DNA from 3 places in the Ciceribacter azotifigens genome. Region 3 is predicted to be linked to each of the others. Evidence: riboswitches for the same ligand, from Rfam matches in the RefSeq annotation. Region 3 holds a riboswitch; each other region holds the start of a gene.
The links. Region 3 has a riboswitch for thiamine pyrophosphate ahead of thiD (bifunctional hydroxymethylpyrimidine kinase/phosphomethylpyrimidine kinase). Riboswitches for the same ligand answer to the same signal wherever they lie in the genome.

Region 1 (7,633 bases), on a different contig from region 3:
CGCCCACATGTGTCTGTCCGTCGGAGCTGGCATTCTGCCCGGGCTACCTTCCTTCAATACGAGCGGCCGGCATCAATGACTGCCGCCCTCCACTGTCATCACCAGCTGCGTGTTCTTCGTGTCTTCGATATGCCCGAAACAACATCATTCAACCGGCAACCACAACCAGCATATAGGAAAAGGAGCCTTCTCCGGTAAGACGATACCGAGGCATGTACGCGGAAAATGCATCATCCGAGCTGCGAATGCCACTGGGACACGTCCAAATTATGGCGACGGAACCCAGATGCAACACTCAGCCTCACCCACCGAGAAACGCTCTGACGGCTTCGATATCGCGGCGCTCGAGAAACACGTTGACCGGACCGGCGAAGGAAATTCGTCCCCGGTCGACGAAGAGCACGTGCTCCGCAAGGCGCGCCACCTCGTCCGCATCGTGGGTGATAATCACCACCGTGTTGCGCGTTTCGCGATGCAGATCTTCAAGAAGATCCGCCATCGCCGATCGCAATCCCGGATCCAGGGCCGCGAAGGGCTCGTCTAGAAGCAGCACCGGTTTGCGCCGCACGAGCGCTCTTGCAAAAGCGGCACGCTGACGCTCGCCCCCTGAAAGTGTCGAAGGGCGACGGCGCTCGAAACCCTCGAGACCAACGCGCTTCAATGCCGTCGATACCATCTCCCGTTCCCTCGCTCCGAGATGGAGAGCCGGGTTGATTCCGAGCCCGACGTTCGTGAACAGATCAAGGTGAGCGAAAAGATTGTTGTCCTGAAAGACGAGCGAAACCGGCCGATCAGACGGCAGGAGGCCACGCATATCCTCTCCTTCGATCAACAGTCGACCGCGCGTCGGTGTCTCGAACCCGGCGATTAGGTTAAGCAAGGTCGACTTTCCCGAACCGGAGGGTCCGGCAACGGCAGTAATCGCTCCCTTGGGAATTCTGCAGTCGAACGAAAACTCCTGCGCTCCGAGCCGGAGTTGGACATTGTCGAGGACAACGGCATCAGATTCGTTCGGCATTCTCGGCCTCGTCCTTCCGCGGCTGGACGCCGGTGGTTCCGGCGAGGGTTAGAAGCAAGCAGATCATACCGAGAATCAGGGCGAGTCCGTCGGCGTCGTTGGTGCGGTAGTGCCCCATACGACTGTAAATCAACCACGGCAATGTCGTGATTTTCTCCGAACCGAAAAGGGCCACCGCCCCCAGATCACCGAGTGAGAGCGCCATGGCGAAGGAAAGGGCTGTCAGCAACGGCTTCTTGAGAAGCGGCCAGTCGATTAGTCGCAGCTTGGAAAATCCATGGATACCCAGGCTCAGAACCAGGCGTCCTGTTGCGGCGCGATGGATTTCCAGTGCGGGCGCCACGACCCGCATGACGAAAGGCAGGGACATCAACGCGTTGATCCCGACGACGACCACCGGTGCAAAACTGGCGATATCCCCCGTCGATCTCAAAGCCATGAACCAGCCCGTGGCGAGCACGATCGTCGGGACCAACAATACGAGAGACGACACGCCCGACAGCAATATCGAGATGCCTCTCATGGCCAGCGAAGGACGCTGCAAAAGACTGATCACCGTTTGCGCGTGGATTGTCGCCAGCGCAAGCAAGAGTGCCGATAACGCCGAGCCGAGTGCGATTGCCAGGCTTGTCGCTGCAGCCCGCAAGAATGCCGCCTCGGTCAAAAGCTTGAATAGATCGGCCCTTAGCCCCGAAACCGCGACTGAACCGAGCGGAAGAGCGAGAAACAACACGACGACGACGAGCGCGGCGCCGTCTGAAAGACGCGCCGTGAGGCTCTCGCCGTCGAACCGTCGTGATGCGCGTCCAAGAGTCTGCCCATATTCCCGCGGAGCAGGAAAAAGTGCCATCGCCACCAGGACCAGGGCCGTAACGGCGATCTGCAAGAAGGCAAGCGAGACCGCCCGTTCCGGATCGAAATCGAACCGAAGGGCTTGGTAGATCGCCACTTCGAGAGTCGTCGCGGCGGGACCTCCCCCGAGAATGAGCACAAGCGTGAAGCTGGTGGCACAAAGCATGAAGACGAGGCCGGCGATGCCGGGGATAAGCGGGCGGAGCGCAGGCCATTCGATGAAGCGGAAGATCGCCCGTGGCTTCATGCCAAGCGTCGCGCTCATCAACCAATATTCGGACGGCAAGCGCTCGAGTCCGGCAAGCATCAACCGTGCTGCAAGCGGCAGATTGAAGAAGACGTGCGCGAGCAAGATGCCACCGAGGCCATAAATGCTGACCGGCTCCGCCTTGCCAAGGAACAGCAGCCCATCGTTGAGCAGTCCCTGCCGCCCCCAGATGCCGATCAGCCCAAGAGCGCCGATCAGAACAGGAAGCCCCATCGGCACCGCCATGAGCCGGATTACCCACATGCGTCCGGGAAAACGCGTCTGGCGAGCGAGCGCTCTTGCAATCGGAATCGCCAGCATAACCGAGAGTGCCGTCGAGAGTGCCGCCTGCAACAGGGTAAAGCGCAGCACGGACAGGAGCAGTGGATCGGAGAAAAGAACTGTGAAGCCCCTGCCCCCGCGATAGCCGAGCAGCGCCAGGACGGCGACACCGACAAACGTTCCGATGGCGGCAAGACTGAACGCCCCGCCAAGGAAACCCGTCAAACGCTGCCGTCTTCCCAGCATATCGTTACTTGAGCGTCATTGCTGCGAGCCACTCGTCGATCCACGCCTTCCGGTTGGCCGCGACCTCCTCCGGCGACATCAGGAACGTCTTGGATGGATTGACCAGCTTTGCGAATGCCTCCGGCAGCGGCTCCGATGTCGGTGCGGCAGGCATCATCCAGTTGTTCGTCGGAATGGTATCCTGGAACCCTGGGCTCAGCATGAACTTGAGAAACTCGCGCGCAAGGTCCTTCTGCGGCGCATTCTTGAGCAGGCCGGCGACTTCGATCTGGATGTAATGGCCTTCGGAGAAGGCCGCGGCCTGGTAACGGTCGGTTTCCTCGGCGACCATGTGGTAAGCGGGCGACGTCGTGTAGGAGAGCACCATCGGCACCTCACCCTTGGTGAACAGGCCGTAGGCTTCCGACCAGCCCGGCGTCACAGTCAGGATGCGCCCTCTCAGCTTCTGCCAGGCGGCCGGTGCCTCATCGCCATAGATCGATTTCACCCAGAGCAATAAACCAAGTCCGGGCGTCGACGTTCGGGGGTCCTCGATCACGATCTTCTGGGAAGGATCCCCCTCCACGAGTTCCTTCATGCTCTTCGGAGGCATCTTCAACGTCTGTGTGTCGTAAACGACTGCGAAATGACCATAATCATACGGAACGAAGGTGTCGTCGGTGAAGCCGCCGGGAACCTTGACTGCCGAGGTGTCGATCCCATGCACGTCGAAAAAGCCGGTCTGTTTCGCCTCCGCGACGAGATTGGTGTCGAGCCCGAGAACGAGGTCGGCCTTGCTCGTATCGCCTTCCAGTTTCAGACGCGTCAACAGAGCAACGCCATCCGCCACGCCGACAAAATCCACACGGCATTCGCAGGTTTTCTCGAAAGCTTCCTTGACCTTCGGGCCCGGGCCCCATTCGGAAATGAAGCTCTCGTAGGTATAAATCGTCAACGTCTTGTCGGCTGCCGAGGCGGAAACGGACGACAGCATCACAATTGCCGCCGCAGCTATATGCGCGCGACCGGAAAGAACGGATATCATGGTTCGCATAGGCGCCCTCCTTCGTGTTGTTTTCCGGGAAAAGGCGTCTGTTACGCGTCTAATCCCTCCGCCGGTTCGAGCCGGATCAGGTTCCGCGGGTTGGTGTTCACCTCTCAGCCATCAGGTCGTTAAGAGCCTTTTGGCACCCCGTTAGAGCAAGGCAGGAATAGCGCGGCATCTCGTGTCACGCAAGCACACGATGGCTTGCCCGGCCGGATTGTCTCGGCGTTCAATGAGGGCAATCTGCCGGAAGCTTGCCCTTTCCGCCTTTTTCATGCCACAGCAATCAGCTTATCAACCGATCGGCAAGTGCCTGGCCTGTACCATCCGGCCATCTGGTGTGCGGAAGAGCCTGACTCATGACCAATGCAGAGCCACAAGGACGATCCGGAGCCGCCGAGCCGACCTATGAGATCGGCTTCAAGCGGCAGATTGCGATCGCGGCGGCATCCTTCTGGGAGTCGCCGGTGCGCAATCGGATCCTTCTCGTTTCGGCGGCCTTGCTGACGATCATTCTCCTCACGGCCTACGGCCAGATCCTTCTGAACCGATGGAATGCGCCTTTCTACAATTCGCTGGAACGCCGCGACCTGCCGGAATTCATCGTCCAGTTGGAGAACTTTGCATATATCGCCGGCTTCCTTCTGTTGCTCAACGTCGTGCAGACCTGGCTCAATCAGACGGCGGCGCTCTACATGCGAGAAGGTTTGTCGCGCGATATTGTCGACCAATGGCTGACCGACCGGCGAGCGTATCGGCTTTCGCTTTCAAGCCCCCTTGGTGTCAACCCGGACCAGCGGCTGCATGAAGATGCCCGCAAGCTTTCCGAAATGACCACCTCGCTGACGATCGGCCTCGTCCAGGCAACGATCTTGCTCGTCAGCTTCATCGGCGTGCTTTGGCAACTGTCGAGCGGCTTCGTTTTTCACGTCGGCGATACGAGCTTCTCAATCCCCGGATATATGGTTTGGGGAGCAATCTTCTATGCAAGCATCGCCTCACTGGCCAGCAATCTCGTCGGCTTTCGACTCACGCGCATCAATGCCGAACGGTATGCCCGCGAAGCAGACCTGCGCTTCTCGCTGATGCGCACGAACGAGAATCTCGAAGCGATCGCACTTGCACGCGGCGAGGAGAACCAGCGCCAGCGTATCCATTCCAAGATCGATGACGTTGTAGCGCTGATCCGTCAGCTCGCAATGGCGCTCACCAATCTGACCTGGGTTACCGCCGGCTTCGGCTGGCTCGCGCTCGTTGTCCCGACTTTGATCGCGTCTCCGGCCTATTTCGCCGGGACCATGAGCTTCGGTGAATTGATGATGTCGGCAGCCGCCTTCAACCAGGTCCACTCGGCGCTGCGCTGGTACGTCAATAATTTCGACTCCATCGCAGACTGGAAGGCGACCCTGCTGCGCGTAATGAGTTTCAGGGCAGCGCTCGTCGACATGGATGATTTCCGCCCCGAGGGAAGCGAAGTCCTGCTGGAGCGCGGCACAGCGGAACAGCTTGCTTTCCGGAGCGTGACGATCTGCGCAAAGCCGAACGGCAACAGCTGCGAACACGCCTTTCGCCTGCGCGAACCGGATCCCGTCATCAACGTTGGCGAAAGGGTCATGATCAACGGCGACCAGGGCATCAATCGGAAGCTGCTCTTCGATGCTCTCGCCGGACTCTGGCCGTGGGGAAGCGGATCGATAGACCTTCCGGAACAGGAAATTCTCTTCGTTCCGCAACTGGACTATCTGCCCGAAGGACCGCTACGTGACGCCCTGCTGTTTCCGGCCGCGGCTTCGGCATTCTCCGATGAGGAGATCGCTGCGGCGCTGACACGTGTCGGCCTTCACGAGCTCACGAAGTCCCTCGATGAGCATGCCCGATGGGACCGCCGGCTCGAAAAGGACGAGCAGATGCTGCTTGCATTCGCCAATCTGCTGCTGCGTCGCCCGAAATGGATCGTCTTCAACGATGTCCTTGAAGGCTTAGAGCCCGAAACCGTCGAGCGGCTGTCGTCGATAATGAGCGAATTGCAGGAAGCCACACTTATCTATATCGGCAGAGCCGGCGCCTTCTATGACACCATGTCTCCAAGACTGCTGCATCTGGAAGCGCTCCCGCAGACACCTCCCGCTCTCTAATCTTCAGCCTTCGAGTTCTTCGCGCAGCATCTCCAGTTCGAGCCACTCCTCCTCCATTCGCGTGAGGTCGCCTCGCAGCTTTTCAACCTCGATTGCGAGTCGGTTGAACGTTGCCGCATCCCGCGAGAACAGGCCGGGATCCGCCATCTTCGCTTCGCGAACGGCAATCTCTCCTTCGGCCTTTGCGATCTCCTTCGGCAGGTTCTCCAGCGCGAATTTCTGCTTGTACGAGAGCTTGGCTTTATTCTTGGGGGCTGTCTCCTCGGATGACTTTGTGTCGCCTTCCTGTACTTTCCCCTTGTCTGTCCTTGCAGCACGGCGACGCTCCTCCTCGGCGCCTTTTCTTTGCGCCAGCATATCGGAGTAGCCGCCAGCAAACTCGATCCAGCGACCGTCCGGCTGTTCTGGGTCGGCCGGTGCAATCGTCGAGGTGACGGTGCGATCGAGGAAGTCACGATCGTGGCTGACGAGGATAACCGTACCGGAATAGCCGGCGACGATCTCCTGCAACAGATCAAGCGTCTCAATATCGAGGTCGTTCGTCGGCTCGTCGAGGATCAGCAGATTTGACGGCCTTGCCATGATACGCGCCAGCATCAACCGCGCCCGCTCGCCGCCTGACAGGTTTCGGATCGGCGTGCGCGCCTGTTCAGGCTGGAACAGAAAATCTTTCATGTAACCGGTCACGTGCCGCTGCTCGCCGTTGACGAGAAGATTCTCACCCCGACCGTCGGTCAGATAGTGAGCGAGCGTGTCGTCGGGATTGAGATCCTCTCGCTTCTGGTCAAGCACCGCAATTTCGAGGTTGGTCCCGAGCTTCACGGTTCCACTGTCGGGCTTCAGCTGGCCTGTCAGGATCTTCAGGAGCGTCGTCTTGCCGGCACCGTTCGGGCCAACGAGACCGATGCAATCACCGCGGTGAACGCGGATCGAGAACGGGGCCACGATAGTGCGTTCACCATACGTCTTGGTGATCCGTTCCGCCTCTATGACCAGCTTTCCGGATTCGCGCGCGTCGGCGAGGTTTGCCTGCACTGTCCCCTGCGGTCCTCTGTGTCCACGATAATCCGCGCGCATCGCCTGCAATTGGCCGAGACGACGCATATTGCGTTTACGCCGCGCCGTAACACCGTAGCGGAGCCAATGCTCTTCTCTCTCGATCGCCTTGCCGAGCTTATGCTGTTCGATCTCCTCTTCTTCGAGGACCTTGTCGCGCCATTCCTCGAAGTCACCGAAGCCACGGTTGAGACGACGCGCGGTGCCGCGGTCGAGCCAGACCGTCGCAGTCGAGACCTTTTCGAGAAAGCGGCGGTCGTGCGAGATCAGAACGAGGGCACTGCGGCTCTTTTGAAGCTCGCCTTCGAGCCACTCGATGGTCGGCAGGTCGAGGTGGTTGGTCGGCTCGTCGAGCAGCAGAATATCCGGTTCGGGTGCCAGAACACGCGCCAGTGCCGCCCTGCGGGCCTCCCCACCCGAAAGGCTTCTGGGATCCTCCTGCCCGCTGAGACCGAGGTGTTCCAGAAGATAGGCGACCCGGTAGGGATCGTCTCCCGGCCCCAGTCCGGCTTCGGCGTAGGCCTGGACAGTTTCGTATCCGTCGAAATCGGGCGCCTGCTCGAGATAACGGACGGTCGCGCTCGGATGCCGGAAAATCTCACCGGACTGAGGCTCCACGAGTCCGGCGGCGATTTTCAGCAACGTCGATTTTCCCGAACCGTTGCGACCGACAAGGCAGATGCGGTCACCCGGCTCTACCTGCAGGTTAGCTCCGGAAAGCAGCGGCGTGCCGCCGAAAGACAGGAAGATATTGTCGAGTTTGAGGATCGGCG
Region 2 (7,633 bases), on a different contig from region 3:
GGATGGTCGAGCAGCCATTGCTCAAAGCGAGGCGAGGATCGGGCAAACAGCGCTGCAGCCAGGATCATGAAGGGCGTGGTGGGCAGCACCGGCAGGAAGATGCCGACGATGCCGACCGCAACCATGATCCAGCCAAAGCCAATGAGGACGATGCGCATAGGTTTTCCTCGACGTGATGCCCGCACTATGTAGGCAACGCCCTTGCAGGGTCAAATACCCCGGAAGGCTCTCTCAGCCGTCCTTCCCCTTGTCCTTTTCCGCTCCGCCGCCGAGATCCTTCATCGGCGGCATGTCGCGCTCGGCGTTCAGCACATCCGGCATCAGGAACTCCGTCGGGCGTTCGCTGCCGGAGTGGTAAACCGCCGACTTGCCGCCGTAACGCAGGATGCCGAGACGCGCCAGCGTCCTGAGCAGGCCGTCGAACCAGCCTGCAGAGTGAGCTTCTTCGGGTTTCGCCATGATCGTACCTCCAGAAAGGAGAATGTGCGGGCCATGCCGCACAATGACAAGTTGCGCCCGCAGTCAAAGCTGCGCAAGCGAAAATGCGCTAGCGGACGTCGGAAGGCTGCGGCAGAACGCCGACATGGAGCGGCGGCCCTGGTCGGCGTGGAACGCCCTGCCGCGATATGCGTTCCGTGAGACACGCAACCGATACCTGTGGCAGGAGAGCCATCCGGGGCGTATGATGGGCGTTGTTGATGGCGCCGTCGTGAACCAACCAGTAATGCGGGAGACAGCCTATGGCACGTGAGCCTGTAGAAGCCGCCGATTTGCCTGAACTTTCCATCTCTCCGGAAAAAGTCTGCTTCATCGTCGTAAAGGCGCGGGAATTCGACGCCAAGGACGAGCAGACGATCCCGGATCCAGCGTCCAATGCGTCGGACGACCACATGTACTCGGTGCTCGAGGATAATCCCGACGACCCGGTCGTCGAGGAGATCACCGCACTGATTGGCGACATGAACATCGACGAGCAGGTCGATCTCGTGGCGCTTGCCTGGCTCGGGCGCGGCGACGGCACGATCGCGGAATGGGCAGACATCCGTGCCGAGGCTGCACGGGCGCACAACAACAAGACCGCCGAATACCTGCTCGGCCTGCCGCTTCTCGCCGACTATCTGGAAGAGGCGCTCTCGCAGTTCGACATGTCCTGCGCCGATTTCGAGCTCGGCCGCCTCTGAGCGGACCGACAACACCTGAGCTGTAGAGAGCGGGCACCGATGGCGCCCGCCCTGATTTGGGTTACCGCTCAGTCCGGGGTCACGGCCGAGGCATACGGCCCCTTCTCGCCGTCATGCTCGACAAAGCGAACCTTGGCCCCTTCGCCCAGCGCGCCCCAGTTTTCGGTAGTCATGCTCTCGCGCCGGAAAAAGTATTCCCGGCCGTCTGCGCCGAGGATGAAGCCGAAGCCCTCGTCCGGGACGACGCGGGCGACAGTTCCCCGCATCGCGACCGGATGCTCCTTCACCCGATAGGAGGTCATCTTGCGGACAACGTCCTCAAGCTGGCGCTGTGCCGCGTCGAAACTGTCGCGGATCGCGACGAGAACGTCTTCGTGAGCATGGTTCTCCTCCGCCTCGCGGCCGACGACAATCTCGCGGCCGGGGACGTTGATATTGACCCGGACGTGGTAGATCTTACCCTTCTGGCTGTGCCTGTGCGGAGCCTCGATCAAGACGCTGCAGGACGTGATGTGGTCGTGAAAGCGCCCGAGGCGCTCGATCCTTTCGTGCACGGCAGCTTCGACCGCTTCCGAATGGTCCATGCCTCGGAACGTGACGCGGGGTGTGACTTCCATAACTGTTCTCCAGACGCTGTTGCCGGTACGATGGCGGCAGAGCCGCGACAGGCTGAGGCCACCCCGGCAGGTGACCGGCCCCGATGGACGGGCCGTCAATCCGGGCCGCGCCCAGCCTCCCATTCATCCTGTTCTTCTTCGGCAAGAAGCACATCCAGGATCTTTGCAGCCGCGCTCTCGGGCGGCAGATTTCGTTCGGGCGTCGTCTCGTCGTCGCCCATCGACCATACCTTGGCCTGTTCGAGCGCTGCGATATCGCCGCCGCAGGCAAGTATTTCCGTGATCTTCCAATCGGGGAGGTTGCCGCAGACGCGGCGGATGTCGCTGCTGGTGAGCTGTGATTGTGACACCATGTCGGCATTCCTTTCTCAACCACGTTGACTAGAATGGAAGCGCCGTTTGCGCATCGACGTATTGATCAAGGTCAAGTCGACCCCCGTCAATATCTGCATGATTTCTAAAATTTACTGTTTTGCAAGGCGGCAGTCCACTCGGGAACCTGGAAATGAGGCTTTTCCTCTGCGGCGATGTGATGACCGGGCGCGGGATCGACCAGATCATGCCACGCCATTGCGACCCTGAGATCCACGAGCCCTATATGCGCTCTGCGCTCGGCTATGTCGGGCTCGCCGAGCAGAGATCGGGACCGATCCCGCGAGCCGTCCCGCCCGACTATATCTGGGGCGACGCGCTCGCGGATATCGAGGAGCGAAAGCCCGACGTCCGCATCGTCAATCTCGAGACCAGCGTGACCGACCGCGGAAGCCCTGAACCGAAGGGCATAAACTACCGCATGCATCCCGCAAACGTGACCTGTCTCACCGCCGCCGGCATCGACTGCTGCGTGCTCGCCAACAACCACATCGGCGACTGGGGAACGGTGGGAATGACGGACACGTTGTTCAGCCTGCAGGAGGCGAAGATCACGATCACGGGCGCCGGCATGGACGAAGAAGCCACCAAACGGCCGACCATTCTCGATCGCGGCGCAGACGGCAGGCTCCTCGTCTTCGCCTATGCCTTTCCGTCGAGCGGCGCGCCGCTCACCTGGGCAACAGGAAGGCACCGCCCCGGCGTCAATCTGCTGAACGGCCCCGGCCCGGAGAGCGCCGCACAGGTCGCAGGCGAGATCGCCGCCTGGCGGAGGCCGGGCGACACCGCTCTGCTCTCGCTCCACTGGGGCCCCAACTGGGGCTACGGCATCGCCGAGGCGCATCGCGCCTTCGCTCATCGGGTCATCGAGGAGGCGAACGTCGATATCCTACACGGACACTCGTCGCACCATCCGATCGCAATCGAAATCCATCGGGGGCGACCGATCCTCTACGGCTGCGGCGACTTCATCAACGATTACGAAGGCATCGGCGGCAACGAGGAATACCGCCCGGAACTCGTGCTCGGCTATGTGCTGGACTACGATATCGCGCACGGGCTGCGCGCACTGGAAGCCCTGCCCTACCGCCTGCGGAAATTCCGCCTCGAACGCGCGTCGGCGGAAGACGTCGAGTGGCTGGCGGCGCGGCTCGACCGGGAATGCCAACACTTCGGGCACCGGGTCCAAACAAGCGACCGGAGTTCGCTGACGTTCCTTCCGTGACCGGACGCGCCTCAGCGCTGCCACAGAATCTCGTTGACCTCGAGAGGCACGGCGAGGTCGGGATGGAAGGGGATGATCCGTGCTGTGAAATCCGACACCGGCCGATCTGCCGGCGCACGGACCGAATAGAGATTCCAGCCGCCCGAGGTCGCGGCCGGCGGGGCGCGATCCATGACCGCCGTGAAAACGGGCCACGCTGCCGTCGCGTCGGCATAGAGCTCGACGCGAACAGACTCGGCTGGAAGGTCGTCGAGATAGACCTCGGCAGAGAAGATATGCTCGTTCTCGGACGAGTTCGAGCGGACATCGCCGAAATGAACATGCGGCCAGCAACGGCGGAGCTCAGTCTTCCACCGGCAGAGCGCATGCGCGAGGTCGCCGCCATCCGCCGAGCGTGCGGCAAAGGCCCGAGCACCGGGCAGATAGATGTCCTCGGTATATTCCCGCACAACCCTGTTGGCAGAAAAGTGCGGGGTCAGCCGCGCCATGCTTTCGCGGATGCGATCGACCCAGCGCAGCGGGACGCCCGAGGCATCGCGTTCGTAAAATTCCGGAACGATGTCGCGCTCGAGGTGCTCGTAGAGCTCTGCCGCCTCACGCCGGTCGAGATCGGCAAAATCCTGGTGCTCGGCACCATCACCAATTGCCCAGCCGACCTCCGGAGTGAAAGCTTCCGCCCACCAGCCGTCGATTTCGGAGAGATTGAGCCCGCCATTGACGAGGATCTTCATCCCGCTCGTCCCGCTCGCCTCCCACGGACGGCGGGGCGTGTTGATCCAGACGTCCACCCCTTGCACCAGCACCTGAGCGAGCTGCATATCGTAGTCACGCAGGAAGACGACCCGTGAGCGAACCTCCGCCCGCCTGGCGAAGTCGATCCATCGCTTGATGAGCGCCTGTCCGGCGGCATCCCGCGGATGCGCCTTGCCGGCAACGACGAGCTGTACCGGCCGGCGCGTATCGGCAAGAAGGCGCAGCAGGCGTTCCTCGTCGGAGAGCAGGAGATCAGGACGCTTATAGGTGGCAAACCGCCGAGCGAAGCCGAGCGTCAGGGCGTCGGGATCGAAGATCGCGCGCGCCTCCTCGATCTCGCCCGAGGGAGTGCCATCCTCCGCCAGTTGACGGCAGCAACAGTCCCGCACCTTTGCGACCAGCTGCGCGCGTCCCGCCGCCCGCAGCTGCCAGATCCGCGCTGCCGGCACATCGCGTATCGCCGCCTCGTGCCCCGCGAGATCGCCGCGCCACCGCTCCTTGCCGGTCACCTCCGTCCAGAATGCGTCGGCCTCCGACGAATCCCAGGTCGGCACGTGGATGCCGTTGGTCACGTGCCCGACCGGAACCTCGCTTGCCGGCCAGCGGGGAAAGAGCGGTTGCAGCAGGACCTTGCTCACATCTTCGTGGAGGGCGCTGACGGCATTGACCGCGCCGCTCGCCCGCACCGCGAGATAGGCCATGTTGAACGGCTCGGCGGCATTCTGCGGATCGGATCGCCCGAGCGCCAGGAATTCGTCGAGAGAGAGCCCAAGCTTCCGCTCGGCGTAGTGGCGGAAGAAGCGGACGATCATCTCGGGAGGAAACCGGTCGACCCCCTCGGCAACCGCCGTGTGCGTCGTGAAGAGATTGCCGGCGCGCGTGGCAAGCAGCGCCTGGGCGAAAGGAACCCCATGGTCCTGCATGAAGAAGCGCGCCCGCTCCAGAGCCGCGAAGGCCGCATGGCCGTCGTTCATGTGGCAGATCTCGGGATCGAGACCGATTGCCCTCAGGAGCCGCCACCCGCCGATGCCGAGCAGCATCTCCTGTTTCAGGCGCGTTTCCGGGCCCTCTCCGTAAAGTTCGCCGGTGACGCAGCGGTAGGCGGGTGGATTGGCCGGATCATTGAGGTCGAGGAGGAAGAGCCGTGTGCGCCCCACCTGCACTTCCCAGGTTCTGGCCCAGAGCCTGTAGCCGGGCAGTTCCAGCTCCAGCCGCAGCCATTCGCCGCTCGGTTCGCGCAGCGGCCTGAGCGGCAACTGCTCCGGCTCGTTGACGGGATAGAGCGCCTCCTGCCGTCCGTCCGGCGTAATCGACTGGCGGAAATAGCCTCGCGCGTAGAGAAGCCCCACCCCGACCACCGGAACGCCGAGGTCACTCGCGGCCTTCAGCTGGTCGCCCGCGACATTGCCGAGACCGCCGGAATAGATCGGCAGCGCCTCGTCGAGCATGAACTCGGCGCTGAAATAGGCGACCGTCCGCAGCCCACTGCCCGGATGAGCCTCCTGGAACCACCCCGGCGCCAGCCGCAGCCGGCGCGATTCTGCAAGCTGTGCGGCCAGGTTTGCAGAGAACGCCCGGTCGGAGAGAAGTGCCCGGATGCGGTCGCGGGAGACGCTCCGCAGGATCGTCCACGGATTGCGCGAGAGCGCCCACATCTCCGCGTCGAGCGCCTGCCAGATGGCATCCGTTGCATGGTTCCAAGACCAGCGGATGTCGAGGGCGAGCTCCCGCAGCGCATCGAAGCCCTGATTGAATTCGGTCTCAGTCAGCACTCGTCCCTCCGCGTCGAAGGCGGTCGGTCGATCACCGCGTCGGCGCGGCTGACCCGACAGGGAATTCTAGCAGCATTCAGGGATTCGGCTATCCCGTTGAAATCGAAGGTTCCGCATACGACATCCGGTGGGCCTCCGCGCTTGCCGATTGACAATGCGCGGCATACCGCCTTAGCATTCGCCCATTCACCAGGGGGGTCCCGCCAAGGGGCTGAGATACTGCTGGGCGATCCCTGACAAGGGCAAGCAGCGCAGTGACCCGTTGAACCTGATCCAGTTCATACTGGCGTAGGGACGGTGCGAGCGCTGGCGTTGCGGGAATCCCGGTCCGGGATCTGTGCCGAGCGTTTTTCCATCATTCCAACACTGGAACTGGGTCTCCAAACGTCAAACCTTGGAGCCTCAACCATGAACATTGCCGCAACCAGACCGATACCGCAGGTGACGACCGGTCCCCTGCCCGCCTCGCGCAAGATCCACATCGAAGGAGAGCAGCACGGCGACATCCGCGTGCCGATGCGCGAGGTCGCCCTGCATCCGACCTCCGGCGAGCCGCCCGTCGTCCTCTACGACTCCTCCGGGCCCTACACGGATCCCTCCGCGACGATCGACATCAAGGCCGGACTGCCGCGCCTGCGCGAGCGCTGGATCGCCGCGCGCGGCGATGTCGAAACCTATGCCGGCCGGCATGTGCTGCCGGAAGACAACGGCTTTGCCTCCGGTGAGCGGCTGGTGCCGGAATTTCCGGTCCGCAACACGCCCTCGCGCGCGGAGAACGGCAAGGCCGTGACGCAGCTCGCCTATGCGCGCGCCGGCATTATCACGCCGGAAATGGAATTCGTCGCCATCCGCGAAAACCTCGGCCGCAAGGCGGCCAAAGAAGTGCTTGCCCGGGATGGCGAAAGCTTCGGCGCGCACATCCCAGATCATGTGACACCGGAATTCGTTCGCCAGGAGATCGCCGCCGGCCGGGCGATCATCCCCGCCAACATCAACCACCCGGAAAGCGAGCCGATGATCATCGGCCGGAACTTCCTCGTGAAGATCAACGCCAACATCGGCAACTCTGCCGTCACCTCCTCGATGGAGGAAGAGGTCGAGAAAATGGTCTGGGCAATCCGCTGGGGCGCCGACACCGTGATGGACCTCTCCACCGGCCGCAACATCCACAACATCCGCGAGTGGATCGTCCGCAATTCGCCGGTGCCGATCGGTACCGTGCCGCTCTACCAGGCGCTCGAAAAGGTCGGCGGCATCGCCGAGGACCTGACCTGGGAGCTCTACCGCGACACGCTGATCGAGCAGGCGGAACAGGGCGTCGACTATTTCACCATCCATGCCGGTGTCCGGCTCCACTACATCCCGCTCACGGTCAACCGCGTGACCGGGATCGTGTCCCGCGGCGGTTCGATCATGGCGAAGTGGTGCCTGCATCACGACAGGGAGAGCTTCCTCTACGAGCATTTCGAAGAAATCTGCGACATCTGCCGCGCCTACGACGTCTCCTTCTCGCTCGGCGACGGTCTGCGCCCCGGCTCGATCGCCGACGCCAACGACGCCGCACAGTTCGCCGAACTGGAGACGCTGGGCGAACTCACGCAAATCGCCTGGGCGAAGGATTGCCAGGTGATGATCGAAGGCCCCGGCCATGTCCCCATGCACAAGATCAAGGAGAACATGGACAAGCAACTGAAGACCTGCGGCGAGGCGCCG
Region 3 (7,633 bases):
GCGAGAAAGAAAAGCGACAGCTTCGGATTGAGGATGTTGAGGAGCAGTCCGTCGAGGATGATCTTGCCTGCTCCGGAAGCCGCGCGGGTCGAGGTGACCTGTAGCACACCCTCGTCCCGCCATATGCCCCATGCCATGAGGAGCAGATAGGCGACGCCGAGATACTTGACGGCCTGGAAGGCGAGGGCGCTTGCGTGAAGGAGTGCGGCAAGGCCGGTGATGCTTGCCGCGACATGGGGGATGATGCCGAGCGTACAGCCGAAAGCGGCGATCACGCTCGCCCGCCAGCCGGCGCCAAGACCATAGGCGATCGTGTAGATGACGCCGGTGCCGGGCAAAAGGATGATGATCAGCGACGTCAGGAGGTATTCTGGGGTCATAGCGGCTCTCCTCTTTTGGGCTGGAGAGCGAAGCAGACACCGGAATGCGGCAGCGGGTCTTGAACAGAATTGCGGCTGGTTCTCAGTGCAGGGCCGCTGCATAGGCGCCGGGTGTTACCCCGTATCGCTGGACGAAGGCGCGGGTCATATGACTCTGATCGGCGAAGCCGCTTGCTGCTGCCGCCTCGGCGAGTGGCATGCTGTCGCCGATGAGGCGCCGTGCGACGTCGATCCGCCGCTGGATCTGATAGGCGTGCGGCGTGAAGCCGGTCTGCCGTACAAAGGCCCGAAGCAACTGAAACTTGCTGAGGCCGGCTTCCTGCGCCAATTCGCCGAGGGTCACCGGACGGGCGGGGTCGTCATCGAGCAGTCTTGCTGCGCGCCGGATGCCGGCACTCTTCGCTGCGACCGCCGTCGCGCGAGGCTGTAACATGGAGGCGACGAGTGCCAGAAATTCTGTCTCGCACGCGAGGTGCGCCCCGTCGTCTGCCGTGGCGGCGGCAAAGAACTGTCGAAAGCGCCCCGCGAGGCGGGCGTCCCGGATGACCGGATGCTCGAACTCGAACATCCCCCCGCCGCCCTCGGTGATCTCCAGTGTCGCGGCCGCTATCGTCTCGGGCAGGAGGTAGAGCATCTGCCAGAAACGACCGTGGTCGCCGATCGGCGCGCCGTCGTGCACCTCTCCGGGATTGACCGTGATGATGTCGCCTGGACCCGCCTCCACCACGCCGCGCCCGCTCAGGGACTTCTGCGCACCACGGCGAATGATCCCGATTCCGAAGGCGTCGTGGGTGTGGCGCAGGAAGCTGTGTCGCGTGTCGGCCATGACCGCGGTCACGCCGAAAAGCGCAGTGTTCGCAATTTCGAATCGGCCCTTACTCATGCGCGCGACGGCTCCGATGTGCTGCCTAGGTGGACTCTGCCAGCATCATGCAGAGTGCCAGCTTCGTCTTCCAGCGGCAACCGCCCTGCGACAGCCTGCGTGACAGCGGCGGCGATCTGTGCGACAGGAAGGCGAGACAGGGGCGTCCACCGGAAGGTTGGGCTGAGAAGAACCCTTTGAACCTGAACCAGATCATGCTGGCGGAGGGAGTCGTCCGGAGCCGAAGGTCGTTGGTGCCTGGTTCCGTGACCTTTCCGCACGGAAAGGCTGATGATGAGTGATCTTCGGAGCGCAGACAATACACCGCGGGCACCGGTGATCGCCAACGCCCTGTCCATTGCCGGTTCCGATCCGTCAGGCGGTGCCGGCATACAGGCGGATCTCAAGACGTTTTCGGCGCTGGGCGTGTACGGTATGGCCGTGGTAACCGCCCTGACGGCACAGAGCACGCGAGGCGTGACCGGCATACACGTCGTGCCGCCGGATTTCGTCGCGGAGCAAATCCGGGCCGTCTTCGCCGACATAAGGGTAAGTGCCGTGAAGATCGGCATGATCGCCGATGCGGCGATTGCAGGAGCCGTGGCCGACGTACTCGCGCGTCATGTCGATGTGCCTGTCGTTCTCGATCCGGTAATGATCGCCAAGGGTGGCGCGTCACTGCTGACGGATGATGCGATGACGGTCCTCAAAACACGGCTCTTGCCGCTGGCAACGATCGTCACGCCGAACCTGCCGGAGGCGGCGGCTCTTCTCGGAGAGCCAGAGGCCAGCAGTCGCGAGGAAATGGCAAATCAGGCGCTGCGGCTCGTGGCGCTTGGCGCGAACATGGCGTTGGTCAAAGGGGGGCACCTTCCTGGGGTGGACAGCCCGGATGTGCTCGCCTCTGCGGCGGGCCTCACCTGGTTCGAGGCGCCGCGCGTTGCGACCCGCAACACGCATGGCACCGGCTGCACGCTGTCGAGTGCGATCGCCGCCGAACTTGCGAAAGGAGTGCTGCCGCAAGACGCCGTCGCGGTGGCCAAGACCTATGTCGCTGGAGCGATCGATGCCGCGGATGTCTTGAACGTCGGCTCCGGGCACGGACCTGTGCACCACTTTCATGCGCTTTGGAAAAGCAAAGGCGCAGCATAATCGGCCAGACGGTCAAGGCATCTGCGAGTCGAGCGTGATTTCCTCGCCGTCGATGGCGAATGTGCCGTAGCCGCGATGGTGAATGGTTCGCGGTGCCGTTTGGGCGGGATCGTACCAGGCCTTCACCACCTCCAGCACGAAGAGATTGTAGCGTGGTACGAAACCCTGATCGACCACGCGGCATTCGAGGTTCGCGAAGCATTCGCCGATGAGCGGCGCACGCACCTCCTCGGCGGGCAGCGGCGTCAGGCCGATCGTCGCAAACTTGTCGGTGTCCCGACCGGAGCAATTCCCGACCGCTACGACCTTCTCGGCAAGCTCGACCGTCGGGATGGCGATCACACATTCGCCGGTCTGCTGGAGCGCATGAAAACTGTGGTCCGCCCCGCTGACGATGCACGCGATCATCGGCGGGGTAAATTCCATCATCATGTGCCAGGACATGGCCATGACGTTCGGGCGCTCGTTTTCCGAGGTCGTCAGGAGGACGACCGGGCCGGGCTCGATGAGCTGGTAGACCTTGGCAAGCGGAAATTCCTTCATAGCGGTCCTTCCCCTTTCAGCGAGTTTGTCCCTTGCCTTCAGTCCCGGTCCGTTCCGGGCAGGGCGCGGAGATCATGGACGAACGGCAATGACGAATGCAGCCAGAACTGTCGGCTCGGCATCAGTTGCCGGCGCTGGCGGATCGTGCCGATGCGAATGCCGATCCGGGCGTCGCTTGCATCGCTACTGGCGCGGTAGATCGGCGAGCCGCATTTCGGGCAGAAGTATTGCACACTAACCGCACCACTGTCGCCGACCTTTGTGTAGGCTTTCGGCGCATTGCTGCGAAGGGAGAAACGGTCGCGAGTTGCCGCAACCGTGACACGGTAGGCGCTTCCTGTCAGCGACTGGCAGTCGGTGCAGTGGCAGATCGAGACCTGGGTGGGGTCGATGTCAGCCTCGTACCGCACGTAACCGCAGTGACATTGTCCATCGATATGCATCGGCGCGCCTCCTTCGGGTTCTTCTATGGAACCTAGGGCGGATCGCAGCAGTGTCGAATGTGTTATCCGACGGCGCCGGGCGTGGAGCCCGGCGCCGTCCTCCGCTGAAGCCTAGTGATCGGCCTTGATGAAGGTGCCGTTCTGCAGGTCACGCATTGCCTGCATCAGTTCCTCGCGCGTGTTCATGACGATCGGTCCGTGCCAGGCGACCGGCTCCCGGATCGGCTTGCCGGTGACGAGAAGGAAGCGGATGCCGTCCTCGCCGGCCTGTACCGTGACCTCGTCTCCGGTGTCGAAGACGACGAGGGTACGATTGCCGGAAAGATCCCGGATGTTGAGTTCCTGGCCTTGGTACTCTTTCTCGACCTTTACGCCGAAAGGCTTGGAGGCTTCGCGGAATGTACCGGAGCCGGCGAAGATATAGGCGAATGCGGACCGATAGGTATCGACCGGGAAGCTCTTCCGTTTGCCCGGCGGAACCGAGATGTCGAGATAGACGGGTTCGGCCGCGATGCCGTCGACGGGACCAGTCTTGCCCCAGAAGTCTCCGGTGATGACGCGGACCGCGGTGCCGTCGTCGTCAATGATCACGGGAATGTCCGCGCTCTTGATGTCCTGATAGCGCGGCGCGGTCATTTTCAGCGACGACGGCAGGTTCGCCCAGAGCTGGAAACCGTGCATTCTGCCGGCGAAATCGCCTTTCGGCATCTCCTGGTGCATGATGCCGCTTCCCGCCGTCATCCACTGCACGTCACCGGCACCGAGCAGGCCCTGATTGCCGAGACTGTCGCCATGCTCGACCGTGCCGGCTAGGACATAGGTGATCGTCTCGATGCCGCGATGAGGGTGCCAGGGAAAGCCGCGGATGTAATCCGACGGATTGTCATTGCGGAAATCGTCCATCATCAGGAAGGGATCGGTCATCGACGGATCGCCGAAGCCGAAGACGCGATGCAATTTGACACCGGCCCCTTCCATCGTGGGCGTGGCGCGACTTTCATGTTTCACAGGTCGAATGGACATTGGATTGCTCCTTCCGAGCGGAATTTCAGTTGCCCCCAATATAGGGAAATACGGCGGGCGGCGAAGGCCGTTCGCCGGAACGCAGTGTTCACAGAACGCAATCCTCCGGCGCAAAATGTGATCGCGCCGGCCAGTCAAAATTCGGCCGCGAATGGGCTATTTAGCTTTCGTTATCCAATTAAGGCAAAAATAGTTAATCCCTTGCCGCCATTGGCGGAACGCATCCGGAGTCTATTGCAGCATGTGTCGCTGGGCAGCCTATCGCGGTCAACCGATCTATCTTGAAGAGCTCGTCACCTCGCCCGCGCATTCCCTCATCGAGCAGTCCCACTGCGCGACCCGCGCGAAAACGGCGACCAATGCGGACGGTTTCGGCATTGCCTGGTACGGAGATCGTCCGGAACCCGGTCGGTTCCGCGATGTCTTGCCGGCCTGGTCGGACTGCAATCTGAAGAGCATGGCACGGCAGATCCGTTCGCGGCTCTTTCTGGCGCATGTCCGCGCGGCGACGCATGGTTCCACGCGTCGGGACAATTGCCATCCCTTCGTCTGTGACACCTGGTCCTTTATGCACAACGGCCAGATCGACCACTTCGATCGTCTGCGTCGGTCGATGGAATCGATGCTGGACGACGAACATTTCAATGCACGCGTCGGCACGACCGACTCCGAACTCCTGTTCCTGCTCGCCCTGCAGTTCGGCATGCGCGAGCGGCCTCTCGCCGCCATGGCCGAGGCAATAGGCTTTGTCGAACAACTGAGCCTCAATCTGACCGGCAGCGTAAAGGTGCGGTTCACCGCGGCCTTTTCCGACGGGCATACGCTTCATGCGGTGCGCTACGCGACCGACGCCTACGCGCCGACCCTGTTCGCCGCGCCGATGGGGGCGGGCGGGCACTGCCTCGTTTCCGAGCCGCTCAACGACGACACCGACGCCTGGATGGAGATTCCGGCCGGCAGTGCAGTGACACTTTCGGAAAAGGGGATCGAGGTCACCCGCTTCCAGCCGTCCGTGGACGGTGCGGCTGTGACGAAGCCGGCGATGGCGAGCTGAGCGGCCGTTCGCTTCTCAGACTGGAATACCGAGATCCGCCCTGAGTTTCTTCGTAAGGCCGGCGGCGACCAGATCGTAGGAGCGCTTTAAATAGTGGCGCACTTCAGCATCCGACAGCGCCGCCGTCGAAGAGGCGGCGACCCACTTGCGCTTGGCGAAATAGGGTGCCTGACCGACGCCGTCGAGGGCGGTCAGGATTTCGAAACTCTCCTCGCTGACCTTGAACGCGATCTTGGCGCCGTCGTCATTGAGGACGGCAAATACCTTGTCGCCGACCTTGGCAACGCGTGACCCCCATTGGTCCACGAGGGTCACGCCGGCCAATCCGGTGGTGAAGGCGTCGAAGTTCGCACGTTCGAAGAAGCTCATCGAAATGCTGCCCGGTTCAGGTGCCCGGCGATCCATTTTGCCAGACGCTCGGCGACCGCATCCTTGTCGAGTTCTGGCCATTCCTCGATCCCCGACTTGGTGATCAGCTTCACCCGGTTGCGTGTGCCGCCCATGACGCCGGTTTCCGGTGAAACGTCATTGGCGACAATCAGGTCGGCACCCTTCTTTTCCAGTTTGAGGCGGCCGTTGGCCTCCACATCTTGCGTCTCGGCAGCGAAACCGACGACAACCGTCGGCCGTTGGCCGTGGTGGCCGACGGTTTTCAGGATGTCGGGGTTTTCGGCGAGTTCGAGCGGCGGCGGCGCCTCGCCTGCGAGCTTCTTGATTTTCTGGCCGGAGGACGAAGCGACCCGCCAGTCAGCGACCGCCGCGACCATGACCGCGATATCTGCTGGCAGGCGCGAAATAACCGCATCCCGCATTTCCTCCGCCCGCTCGACGTGAAGGGTGGTGACTCCGGCGGGATCTGGAATGGTTACGGGGCCGGATATGAGGGTGACCTCTGCGCCGAGCTTCGCCAGCGCCGCTGCAATCGCGTGGCCCTGCCGTCCTGACGAACGGTTGGCGATGTAGCGCACCGGGTCGATCGGCTCGTGGGTAGGGCCAGAGGTAACGATTGCCGTCCTGCCGGCAAGCGGTTTCGGGCCGGTGTCCAGAAGGGCTTCTACTGCCGCAACGATATCGAGCGGCTCGGCCATGCGACCGAGCCCCCGTTCGCCCGCCTCCGCCATTTCGCCTTCTGCAGGACCGACGAAGGTCACGCCGTCCGCCTTCAGGAGCGTAACGTTGCGGCGCGTCGCCGGATTCGACCACATCATGGGATTCATGGCCGGAGCCATCAGCACGGGACGCGAGCGTGCAAGCAGCACGGCAGAGGCAAGGTCGTCAGCAAGACCGTTCGCCGCCTTCGCCATCAGGTCGGCGGTGGCCGGGGCTACGACTATCAGGTCGCACTCCCGCGAAAGGCGGATATGGCCGACGTCCTGTTCGTCTTCCCGGGAAAAGAGATCGGTGTAGACATGGCTCGCGGAGAGCGCGCCGACGGCAAGCGGGGTGACGAATTCCTGCGCGGCTCGCGTCATGACCGGCCGCACCGTCGCGCCGCGTTCGCGCAATCGACGGATAAGGTCGAGGCTCTTGTAGGCGGCGATGCCGCCGGAAATGATAAGCAGGATGCGTTTGGCGGATAAGGTCATTTGGTCGTCCGGTCGCTCTTTTGCGCGAAGCTAGCGCAAGGCGTGGCAAATCGAAATCGATTTTCGCGCACCCGCCCGCCGTCGGTCTCGGTGCCGCGTCAGCTGATCTGAATGGCAATGTAGATGAGCGACGCGGCGATGACCCAGAGCGCCAGTCGACCAAGCCGGCCATGACGCGCCTCGGAGCGCCCGATTGCGTCCGTGGTTTCCCGGTCGAGGCGCAGGCCGTTCTCGCTCATCGCCATCAGTTCGGCATGGAATTTCTCGGTCTTTACCGCGATCTCGGGGATCGCCTCGGCAAGGCGCACGGCCGCGTGCAATCCGTCCTTCAGGTCGGTGACGATCCTCTTCGGGCCGAGATTGTCGCGAATCCAGCCGGAAACGACCGGCTCGGACGCCTTCCACATGTTGAACTGCGGATTAAGCATCCGCGCCACGCCCTCGACCACCACCATGGTCTTCTGCAGCATCACGAGCTCGGGGCGGGTCGCCATGTCGAAGAGCTCGGTCACCTCGAAGAGCAACGTCAGCAACCGTCCCATCGAAATGGTTTCGGCCGGCTGGCCGTGGATCGGCTCGCCGATGGCGCG

Region 1: another riboswitch for thiamine pyrophosphate. It lies ahead of thiB (thiamine ABC transporter substrate binding subunit); the one in region 3 lies ahead of thiD (bifunctional hydroxymethylpyrimidine kinase/phosphomethylpyrimidine kinase).
Region 2: another riboswitch for thiamine pyrophosphate. It lies ahead of thiC (phosphomethylpyrimidine synthase ThiC); the one in region 3 lies ahead of thiD (bifunctional hydroxymethylpyrimidine kinase/phosphomethylpyrimidine kinase).

Annotation. Positions count from the first base shown of each region.
Region 1 is NZ_JBLQTA010000026.1:3,219-10,851, reverse strand. Features, by position in the region: gene ACM6UT_RS22255 (M48 family metalloprotease) at 1-9, opposite strand, end outside; gene ACM6UT_RS22250 (thiamine ABC transporter ATP-binding protein) at 302-1,018, opposite strand; gene thiP (thiamine/thiamine pyrophosphate ABC transporter permease ThiP) at 1,002-2,645, opposite strand; gene thiB (thiamine ABC transporter substrate binding subunit) at 2,650-3,618, opposite strand; TPP riboswitch at 3,715-3,829, opposite strand; gene ACM6UT_RS22235 (ABC transporter ATP-binding protein/permease) at 4,029-5,804, shown strand; gene ACM6UT_RS22230 (ABC-F family ATP-binding cassette domain-containing protein) at 5,808-7,633, opposite strand, start outside.
Region 2 is NZ_JBLQTA010000015.1:63,236-70,868, forward strand. Features, by position in the region: gene ACM6UT_RS18530 (YbaN family protein) at 1-158, opposite strand, end outside; gene ACM6UT_RS18535 (hypothetical protein) at 232-459, opposite strand; gene ACM6UT_RS18540 (DUF3775 domain-containing protein) at 741-1,181, shown strand; gene ACM6UT_RS18545 (HPF/RaiA family ribosome-associated protein) at 1,250-1,798, opposite strand; gene ACM6UT_RS18550 (hypothetical protein) at 1,894-2,151, opposite strand; gene ACM6UT_RS18555 (CapA family protein) at 2,304-3,395, shown strand; gene glgP (alpha-glucan family phosphorylase) at 3,407-5,920, opposite strand; TPP riboswitch at 6,102-6,233, shown strand; gene thiC (phosphomethylpyrimidine synthase ThiC) at 6,329-7,633, shown strand, end outside.
Region 3 is NZ_JBLQTA010000003.1:207,338-214,970, reverse strand. Features, by position in the region: gene ACM6UT_RS06145 (LysE family translocator) at 1-380, opposite strand, end outside; gene ACM6UT_RS06140 (AraC family transcriptional regulator) at 463-1,263, opposite strand; TPP riboswitch at 1,392-1,489, shown strand; gene thiD (bifunctional hydroxymethylpyrimidine kinase/phosphomethylpyrimidine kinase) at 1,579-2,394, shown strand; gene ACM6UT_RS06130 (flavin reductase family protein) at 2,407-2,937, opposite strand; gene ACM6UT_RS06125 (GFA family protein) at 2,976-3,380, opposite strand; gene ACM6UT_RS06120 (pirin family protein) at 3,492-4,403, opposite strand; gene ACM6UT_RS06115 (class II glutamine amidotransferase) at 4,645-5,457, shown strand; gene ACM6UT_RS06110 (MmcQ/YjbR family DNA-binding protein) at 5,473-5,826, opposite strand; gene coaBC (bifunctional phosphopantothenoylcysteine decarboxylase/phosphopantothenate--cysteine ligase CoaBC) at 5,823-7,043, opposite strand; gene ubiB (2-polyprenylphenol 6-hydroxylase) at 7,142-7,633, opposite strand, start outside.